DNA from 3 places in the Rhizobium sp. USDA 4016 genome. Region 3 is predicted to be linked to each of the others. Evidence: riboswitches for the same ligand, from Rfam matches in the RefSeq annotation. Region 3 holds a riboswitch; each other region holds the start of a gene.
What was found. A riboswitch is a leader RNA that binds a small molecule or an ion and turns the genes downstream of it on or off. The one in region 3 is predicted to bind thiamine pyrophosphate.
Positions count from the first base shown of each region.

Region 1 (3,270 bases), on a different contig from region 3:
TCGCCAACGCCTCCGTCGGTTTAAGGTATTCTAAAACGCAAAAAAGTGAAGTAACTTCCGAGCTTGGAGAGCCTGTCCTTCAAACATCTTCGATCGGAGACCGTACGATGCCGCTGCGAAGTCTGGCGAGATACCGCCCCTGCGGCGAGTTGCACTCCATGTCCTTCGCACTGGGGAACGCGTGATATTGTCGTGCGCCATCATTGGTGGCGCGATGCGCCCATAAGATTGAACCTTTATAAACATCGGGGATATTGGTTCAAAGGGAAGCACCGCGAGACGCATATCATGAAGACGCTTGCCGAGCTTGCAAAGCCCGGAGATACCGTTCGAGCTCGGCCGCCATATCGGCTATCTTTCGGTTCATTTAGCAAAGATCGTTGGCGATGACGGTACTGTTATCGTTTTCGAACCCGGGCCCAACAATTTGCCGTATCTTCAAACCAATACAGAGCGCTTTGCGAACATTAAAATCGTTGAAGCCCGCGTGTGGAGATCTCGATGGCCCCGTGGAATTTTGGATAGAAGGCATGTCGGGACAGAACAATTCATTGGACAAAAACTATAAAAATTTTGAACAAAACCGAGAAAATGCGTTCAGCGATGCGCTGATGGAATCCGTCACGGTCGAGATGATGCAGCTTGACACGTTCTTGGGAGACGGGCCTTCGTCCGGCACTGCTGAAGATAGATGTGGAGAGTGCCGAACACCATGTGCTTCTCGGTAGTTCGCACTGTCTAGCGAATATAAGACCACTTATAGTGGTGGAAGTTACCGAGAATTTTGACGATGTAGCCAGAATATATAACGAAAACGATTACGCAATACATGATCGCAGTCGCCACGAGTGGGTGTGCATTCCGGCCGAACGCGCCGGAGCGTCCCAACAAATATCGGAGCATTGAGCGTCGGGGCTCGTTCTTGTCATCGCCGTCATCGAAGCTTGCAACTCCGCCGCTTGCCGAAAAAGGAGCCGCCATAGTTCGACAAAGGAGCGGCATGAAAACGTCTTTATTCCCGCCTTTCTCCCATCAGGCTCTCGAAGGGCAGATGTTGGTAGCGGGATCTGACTTCAGGCAATCAGCCATGCTTTTTTTAGGGGTGACAGACAGAAATTTGTCTGCAATGAAGACCACGATGAGAGACAGGGGCGTCCGTTGCAAGACGGGCTGAGAAGTACCCTTCGAACCTGAACCGGATAATGCTGGCGGAGGGAGTCGCTCGGAGCCTTGCTTATTCAGTCCGGCTCCCCGCGCATTTGCCCCGCCCAGAAAGGGGCAAATGCCGATACGAACTTCACCCGGACAACTCTTCGCTGCCATGCGCGCGACGCCGCCGCTCGTGCATTGCATCACCAACTACGTCGCGATGAATATCAGGCCCGGTTCCCTTTCATGGCGCCTCCTTGACGCGCTTGCGCAGCTCGATGGAACCGCACTCGATGCTGCGGCAAGAGTAACATCGAGATGAAGCGTTTCGATCTTTCCCTTTATCTTGTCCTCGACCCGGATCTGTGCGCCGGTATCGGCATGGTCAAGACGGCGCTCGCCGCGGTTTCCGGCGGAGCAACGATCATACAGCTGCGCGACAAACATGCCGGTACGGCAAGCATGATTGAGACTGGCCGGGCGTTGAAGACCGCGCTTGCCGAAACCGGCGCCCTTTTGATCGTCAACGACGACGTTAAGGCCGCGATCGCGATCGGCGCGGATGGTCTGCATGTCGGGCAAAATGACATTGCCGCCCGCGACGCGCGCAAACAGATCGGATCATCGATGATCCTTGGACTTTCGGTGGCAACCGAGGAACTGGCCGCGGCCGTCGACCCGGCAATCGTCGACTATGCCGGTATCGGTCCTGTCTTTGCCACATCGACAAAACCGGATCACAAGCCTCCGATCGGCATCGATGGCGTGGCAAGGCGCGCGAGGGCCTGCCGCGTACCAGGGGTCGCGATCGGCGGCCCCAAGGCGACCCATGCAGAATATGTGCTTGCGGCAGGGGCAAAGGGGCTCGCGGTCGTATCTGCTATCTGTGGCACGCCGGATCCGCGGCAGGCTGCCGCGAGCATTACTGACGCAATCCGAAAGGCACGCGCATGATATGCAACGTTCTTTCCATTGCCGGCTCCGACCCTTCGGGCGGCGCGGGCGTCCAGGCCGATTTGAAAACATGTTCGGCGCGCGGCACCTATGGCATGGCCGTTTTGACGGCCTTGACGGCTCAGAATACCCAGGGCGTTTCCAGCGTGCATGCAGTTCCCGCTGACTTCGTCGCCGAGCAGATCGCCATGGTCCTCGCCGATATCCGCGTCGATGCGGTGAAGATCGGCATGATCGCCAATGCACCGATTGCCGAAGCTGTCGCCAATGCCCTTTTGCCGCACCGCGGCATACCGATCGTGCTCGATCCGGTGATGATTGCCAAAGGAGGTGCTGCCCTCCTTGATGTTGATGCCATCGACTTTCTCAAGACCCGGCTTTTGCCGCTCGCAACGCTTCTTACCCCCAATCTGCCAGAAGCCGCCGCTCTGCTCGGAGAGCCGGTCGCAGGGACCCGAGATGCAATGGAGCGGCAAGCGGAAAAGCTGCGTGCGCTTGGTCCCTCTGCCGTTCTCGTAAAGGGCGGCCATCTTGGCGGGATGCAAAGCCCTGACGTCCTGGTAAGCGAAAGCGGGATTACCTGGTTTGAAGCGCCACGCGTTCCGACGAAGAACACGCACGGCACCGGCTGCACACTTTCGAGCGCGCTTGCAGCAGAACTCGCAAAGGGCGGATCGCTCGAGGCCGCGGTCGCTACAGCCAAAGATTACCTGGCTGCCGCCGTTGCCAAAGCCGGCACGCTCAGCGTCGGTTCGGGCCACGGTCCGGTTCAGCATTTTCATCAGCTCTGGGCATGATGCACAGGGCTGCTTAGGTCTTCACGGCGCCAGCGGTCAGACCGGCGATGATATGCTTTTGGGCGACGAAGAACACGATCACCGTCGGCAGGATGGTAAGCGTGATGAAGGCGAGCACCAGCTGCCATTCGGTGCCATACTCGCCACGATAGACCATGATGCCGAGCGGCCACGGATATTTCGATTCCGAATTCAGCATGATCAGCGGCAGGATATAACTGTTCCAGCTGCCAACGAAGGAGATGATGCTGACGGTTGCAACGATCGGCCGCGCAAGCGGTAGCGAGATGTACCAGAAGAAGCGCAGATAGCCGCAACCGTCGACAAAGGCCGCTTGGAACAATTCTTCCGGGAGGTTTCGGAAATAATT
Region 1 is NZ_JBWCCY010000002.1:1,548,098-1,551,367, forward strand. It holds gene ACZ9DP_RS08480 (O-antigen ligase family protein) at 1-1, opposite strand, end outside; gene ACZ9DP_RS08485 (FkbM family methyltransferase) at 643-906, shown strand; TPP riboswitch at 1,138-1,234, shown strand; partial or broken gene ACZ9DP_RS08490 (hydroxyethylthiazole kinase) at 1,283-1,378, shown strand; gene thiE (thiamine phosphate synthase) at 1,468-2,103, shown strand; gene thiD (bifunctional hydroxymethylpyrimidine kinase/phosphomethylpyrimidine kinase) at 2,100-2,900, shown strand; gene ACZ9DP_RS08505 (carbohydrate ABC transporter permease) at 2,914-3,270, opposite strand, start outside.
Region 1: linked by a shared signal. The riboswitch ahead of ACZ9DP_RS08490 (hydroxyethylthiazole kinase) and the one ahead of thiB (thiamine ABC transporter substrate binding subunit) in region 3 are both predicted to bind thiamine pyrophosphate.

Region 2 (3,270 bases), on a different contig from region 3:
CGCCTCGGCGCGAATGTCGTGCGAAATTCGCATGGAGCAGAATTTCGGGCCGCACATCGAGCAGAAATGCGCGACCTTGTGCGCCTCTTTCGGCAGCGTTTCGTCATGGAAGCTGCGGGCTGTTTCCGGGTCCAGGGAGAGATTGAACTGATCCTCCCAGCGGAACTCGAAGCGGGCGCGTGACAGTGCATCGTCGCGAAGACGCGCGGCCGGATGTCCCTTGGCGAGGTCGGCGGCATGCGCTGCGATTTTGTAGGTGATGACCCCGATCTTGACATCATTCCGATCGGGCAACCCAAGATGCTCCTTTGGCGTGACATAGCAAAGCATGGCCGTCCCGAACCAACCGATCATCGCAGCCCCTATGCCTGAGGTAATGTGGTCGTAGCCGGGTGCGATATCCGTCGTCAGAGGGCCGAGCGTGTAGAAGGGCGCCTCGCCGCAGACGGCAAGCTGCTTGTCCATGTTTTCCTTGATCTTGTGCATCGGAACATGGCCTGGCCCTTCGATCATCACCTGGCAGTCCTTCGCCCAGGCAATCTTCGTCAGTTCGCCAAGGGTTTCGAGCTCGGCGAACTGCGCTGCGTCATTGGCATCGGCAATCGAGCCCGGCCGCAGGCCGTCGCCGAGCGAGAAGGAGACGTCATAGGCGCGGCAGATATCGCAGATCTCCTCGAAATGCTCGTAAAGAAAGCTCTCACGGTGGTGATGCAGACACCACTTCGCCATGATCGAGCCGCCGCGCGAGACGATTCCGGTCACCCGGTTGACGGTCAGCGGGATATAGTGGAGCCGCACGCCGGCATGAATGGTGAAATAGTCGACACCCTGTTCCGCCTGTTCGATCAGCGTGTCACGATAAACCTCCCATGTCAGGTTCTCGGCAATGCCTTCGACCTTTTCCAGCGCCTGGTAGAGCGGCACGGTGCCGATCGGCAATGGCGAATTGCGGATGATCCATTCGCGGATATTGTGGATGTTGCGGCCGGTCGAAAGGTCCATGACCGTATCGGCACCCCAGCGCGCCGCCCAAACCATCTTTTCGACCTCTTCGGCCATCGACGAGGTGACGGCGGAATTGCCGATATTGGCGTTGATCTTCACCAGGAAGTTGCGGCCGATGATCATCGGTTCGGCCTCGGGATGATTGATGTTGGCGGGGATGATCGCGCGGCCTGAGGCCACTTCCTGCCGGACGAATTCAGGTGTGACATAGTCGGGGATATGGGCACCGAAGCTTTCGCCGTCGCGAACCATGGCCTCGCCTTGTGCCTTTCGGCCGAGATTTTCGCGGATGGCGATGAATTCCATTTCCGGCGTGATGATGCCGGCACGCGCATAGGCAAGCTGGGTGACGGCCCTGCCGTTCTTGGCCCGCAGCGGCTGGCGCTGGCCGGGAAATTCGGGCGTCAGCCGCTCACCGCTGGCAAAACCATTGTCTTCCGGGCGCACGTGGCGACCCTGATAGGCCTCGACGTCGCCGCGGGCCAGCACCCAGTCGCGCCGAAGCTGAGGCAAGCCCTCTTCGATGCGAATATCGGCCCCCTCGACCGTATAGGGGCCAGACGAATCATAGACCGCGACTGGCGGCTCGCCTGCGGTCGGATGAACGCTGATCTCGCGCATAGGCACGCGAATTCCGGGATGGATATCTCCCGCAACGTAAACTTTGCGGGATGCCGGCAAAGGGCCGGTGGTAACGGTCGGGGTAATGGTCTTTGCGGCAATATTCATGGTTTGAGGCTCCAAGTTGTGATTGGAGACCCAGTCCTCAGCCGGAATGATGGAAAGACGCCGGCATGGATTCCACGCGTGAATTCCAAGCCTTTCGAGCGCTCGCACCGTCCCTACGCCAGTATGAACTGGATCAGGTTCAACGGGTCACTGCGCGCGACAGCAGTATCTCAGCCCCTTGCCGGGACCCCCCTGGTGAATGTTCAAAGGTTAAGGTCGGGTGTCGCCGGTGTCAAGACGAGCGGCTCAGTTCACCCTCCTTTGCAGTCAGCGAGCCAGCCACCCGCCGTCGACCGGCAAGACGGTGCCGTGGACGTAGTCGGACGCCGATGAGGCGAGAAACACCGCCGCACCGCCGAGTTCGGCGGGCACTCCCCACCGCCCTGCCGGGATGCGTGCCAGAATGGCGGTACTGCGGTCCGGATCTTCGCGGAGCGCCGTCGTGTTGTTGGTGACAAAGTAGCCGGGCGCGATGGCGTTGACGTTGACGCCTTTGCCTGCCCATTCGCAGGCAAGCAGCCTCGTGACGCCGGCAAGGCCGCTCTTCGAGGCCGTGTAGGACGGAATCCGGATGCCGCCTTGGAAGGACAGCAGCGAGGCGATGTTGATAATCTTGCCCCTGCCCTTTTCGATCATGTGGCGGCCAGCGGCCTGAGATAGGAAGAAGGCCGTTTTGAGATTGGTGTCGATGACGGCGTCCCAGTCTTCCTCGGTGAAGTCGATCGCATCGGCGCGGCGAATGATACCGGCATTGTTGACGAGGATGTCGAGTGCACCGAAGGCCGAGAGCGTTTCGGCGACGATACGCTTTACCGGCGCGATCGTGCCAAGATCGGCCTTGATGGCATGGAAGCGTGCCCCAGCCTCCGTGACCATCGCCTCGGTTTCATCCATAGACGAGCGGCCGACGGCGGCAATCGAGGCACCTGCTTCCGCAAGCGCCATCGCAATGCCCTGCCCTATGCCAGTATTGGCGCCCGTGACAATGGCCACGCTGCCGGAAAGATCAAATGGATTTGCCATTGGACTTACCTTAAATCTGCGATCGCGATCTGATCCATGTCGGTGAAGCTCTTGTTGTCACCGGCCATCGCCCAGATGAAGCTGTAATTCTTGGTGCCAGCACCCGAATGGATCGACCACGGAGGCGAGATGATCGCCTGCTCGTTTGCGACCAGCATGTGCCGGGTCTCCTGCGGTTCGCCCATGAAATGGAAGACGCGCTGATCGGTATCGAGATCGAAGTATAGGTAGGCTTCCATGCGCCGGTCATGGATGTGGCTCGGCATGGTGTTCCAGATGCTGCCCGGCTCCAGCATCGTCAGTCCCATGGTGAGCTGGCAGGACTGGCAGACCTCGGGATGGATGAACTGGAAGATTGATCGCTTGTTGGCAGTTGCCGCTTCGCCAAACGTTAGATGCCGAGCCTGTTCGCGCGTCAAGAGCACCGTGGGATGCGGTTGATGTGCCGGCGTCGAAACGAGGTAGAACTTGGCGGGATTACCGGCATCAGCACTTTCGAAGCGGATGTCCACC
Region 2 is NZ_JBWCCY010000002.1:1,295,031-1,298,300, reverse strand. It holds gene thiC (phosphomethylpyrimidine synthase ThiC) at 1-1,734, opposite strand, end outside; TPP riboswitch at 1,827-1,938, opposite strand; gene kduD (2-dehydro-3-deoxy-D-gluconate 5-dehydrogenase KduD) at 2,002-2,757, opposite strand; gene kduI (5-dehydro-4-deoxy-D-glucuronate isomerase) at 2,763-3,270, opposite strand, start outside.
Region 2: linked by a shared signal. The riboswitch ahead of thiC (phosphomethylpyrimidine synthase ThiC) and the one ahead of thiB (thiamine ABC transporter substrate binding subunit) in region 3 are both predicted to bind thiamine pyrophosphate.

Region 3 (3,270 bases):
GATGGAAAGTGCGGTCGAAAGCAGCGCCTGCAGCAGCGTGAAGCGCAGCACACGCAGAATATAAGGATCGAAAAGAATGCCGACGATGGCAGCGCCGCCTCCGGCAAAAAGCAACGAGAACGCTGCAAGTCCGACAAACAACGTGACGGCGGCGAGGCTGATCGCCCCGCCGGTCAATGCACGCTGCCGTTCGGCTGCGGTCTGCAGCATCAGTTCATGCTCATCGCCGCAAGCCACTCGTCGATCCAGGCCTTGCGGCTTCTGGCGACCTCGTCGGAGCTCATCAGGAAGGTCTTGGCCGGATTGACGAGCTTGCTAAAGGCATCCGGCAGCGGCTTGGAGGTTGCGGAAACGGGCATCATCCAGTTGTTCGTCGGGATGGTATCCTGGAAGCCGGGCGTTATCATGAATTTCAGGAAGTCGCGGGCAAGATCCTTGTCCTGCGCATTCTTCAAAAGGCCCGCGACTTCGATCTGGATATAGTGGCCTTCCGAGAAGGCTGCGGCCTGGTAGCGATCGGTATTCTCAGTCACCATGTGATAGGCAGGGGATGTGGTATAAGACAGCACCATCGGCGCCTCGCCCTTGGTGAACAGGCCATAGGCCTCGGACCAGCCGGGCGTGACCGTCAGGATGCGGTTCTTGAGTTTGCCCCAGGCTTCCGGCGCCTTGTCGCCGTAAATGGATTTGACCCAGAGCAGCAGGCCGAGGCCCGGCGTCGAGGTTCGCGGATCTTCGATGACGATCTTCTGCGAAGGATCACCTTCGACCAGATCCTTCATGCTCTGAGGCGGGTCCTTGATCGTTTGCGTATCATAGATGATCGCGAAGTGACCGTAGTCGTAGGGAACGAAGACATCGTCCACGAAGCCGCCCGGCACCTTCAGCGCGCCGACATCGACGCCACTTGCGTCGAACAGGCCGGTCTCCTTGGCTTCGGTGACGAGGTTCGTGTCGATACCGAGGACGACGTCAGCCTTGGTGGAAGCTCCCTCGAGCTTCAAGCGCGAAAGCAGGGCGACGCCATCGGCGACGCTGACGAAATTGACCGTGCAGCCGCATGTCTTCTCGAAAGCGTCCTTGACCTTCGGCCCGGGTCCCCATTCGGACGTGAAACTTTCGTAAGTGTATATGGTGAGCGTCTTTTCCGCGCCGTGCGCGGCAGACAAGCCGAGCGTCGCGGCGAAAAATGCTGCGGTCAGCGAAGAGATGATCGATGTGCGGCCGGACATGGTGCGCCTCCTTCTTGAGTTTCTTTTGAAGGGGAAAAGGGCGTTGCCGAATGTCACGCGTCTAATCCCTCCGCCGGTGTTAACCGGATCAGGTTCCGCGGGTTGGCTCGATGCCTCTCAGCCGGTATCCTTGCGGACATCCAGGCACCCCGTTAGAGCGTCGGCAGATGTATCGCCATGAAGGCTTTATGACAAGGGCGAAGCGCGCTGACCGTAGCCCCTTTCCCTTGGCCCCTGCTTTGCGCTATGGGCAATGCCATGAGCCAATCCACTTTCACGATCCTGCTCGGCGGCGAACTCGCCCTGACCGAGCGCCTGCGTTCTGCCGTTTCAGGCAGCCGCTTCATCGCCGCCGACGGCGGTATGCGGCATGCAGCAGCGCTTGGCGTGGTGCCGGAGCTTTGGGTCGGGGATTTCGACTCGACGCCGCCGGATCTGGAGGACGCATTTCCGCATGTCCCGAAACAGCCCTACCCGGCCGCCAAGGCCGCAACGGATGGTGAAATCGCCGTGTCGGAGGCGATTGCGCGCGGCGCACGGCGACTTGTCCTTGCCGGTGCGCTCAGTGGCGAGCGCTCGGACCACGCGCTGCAGCTCCTGCTTTACGCCGTCAGCCTTGCCGAACAGGGTTTCGACATTCTGTTGACTTCCGGAACGGAGGAGGCCGTGCCGCTTCTCGCTGGTAAAATTGAGCTCGATTTACCGAGGAACAGCCTGTTTTCGGTGTCCGGCTTCAGCGAACTGCATGGTCTTTACATCGAGAATGCCCGGTATCCGCTCATCGATTTTCATTTGCCCTTCGGCTCCTCGCGCACCATTTCCAACGTCGCGGAAGGCAAGGTTCGTTTTACGCTCGGCAGCGGCCGGGCGATTGTCCTGGCCCGCCCTTATGATTTTTCCGGAGTCTGATTTTTGGCCCCTCCCATCCTGAAACTCGACGATATCTTCCTAAGCTTCGGCGGAACGCCTCTCTTGGCCGGCGCGGCCCTGCAGGTCGAGCCGGGCGATAAGATCTGTCTGGTCGGCCGTAACGGGTCGGGCAAATCGACCCTTCTGAAGATTGCGGCCGGCATCGTTGAAGCGCAATCGGGCGAGGTTTTCCGCCATCCATCCTCGACGGTGCGCTATTTGGAGCAGGCTCCGGATTTCGCCGGTTTCAAGACGGTGCAGGCTTATGCGGAAGCCGGTCTTGGGCCGGGCGATGATCCTTATCGCGTGAGCTACCTCCTCTCGCATCTCGGCCTTACTGGCGAAGAGGACCCGAAGAACCTCTCCGGCGGCGAAGCGCGACGCGCAGCGCTTGCCCGCGTGCTGGCGCCTGAACCGGATATTCTCCTGCTTGATGAGCCGACGAACCATCTCGACCTTCCGACCATTGAATGGCTGGAAGGCGAACTTCAGAAAAGCCGCAGCGCGCTGGTCCTGATTTCCCACGACCGCCGTTTCCTCGAAAAGGTGTCCACGGCGACCGTCTGGCTCGACCGGGGTATGTCGCGGCGGCTCGACCGTGGCTTTGCCCATTTCGAAGCCTGGCGCGATCAGGTGCTCGAGGCGGAAGAACTGGAGCAGCACAAGCTCGGCAAGGCGATCGAACGCGAGGAGCACTGGCTGCGCTATGGCGTAACCGCTCGGCGCAAGCGCAACATGCGCCGCCTCGGCGAGTTGCAGACCATGCGCTCGCAGCATCGTGGCCACAAGGGGCCGCAGGGGACCGTGCAGGCTGCGGTGTCCGATGCGCAGGAATCCGGCAAGCTGGTGATCGAAGCGGAAAAGATCACCAAGACTTTCGATGACCGTCAAATTGTTGAGCCGTTCTCAATCCGCGTCCATCGCGGCGATTGCATCGGTCTGGTCGGACCAAACGGCGCGGGCAAGACGACGATTCTGAAGATGCTGACGGGACAGCTTTCGCCGGACAGTGGCACGGTGAAGCTCGGGACCAATCTCGAGATTGCAACGCTCGACCAGAAGCGCGAAGATCTCAATCTGGAGGATACGCTCGCGCACTACCTGACCGACGGGCGCGGCGAGAATCTGC
Region 3 is NZ_JBWCCY010000004.1:4,195,716-4,198,985, forward strand. It holds gene thiP (thiamine/thiamine pyrophosphate ABC transporter permease ThiP) at 1-210, opposite strand, end outside; gene thiB (thiamine ABC transporter substrate binding subunit) at 210-1,232, opposite strand; TPP riboswitch at 1,281-1,394, opposite strand; gene ACZ9DP_RS36495 (thiamine diphosphokinase) at 1,491-2,141, shown strand; gene ACZ9DP_RS36500 (ABC-F family ATP-binding cassette domain-containing protein) at 2,145-3,270, shown strand, end outside.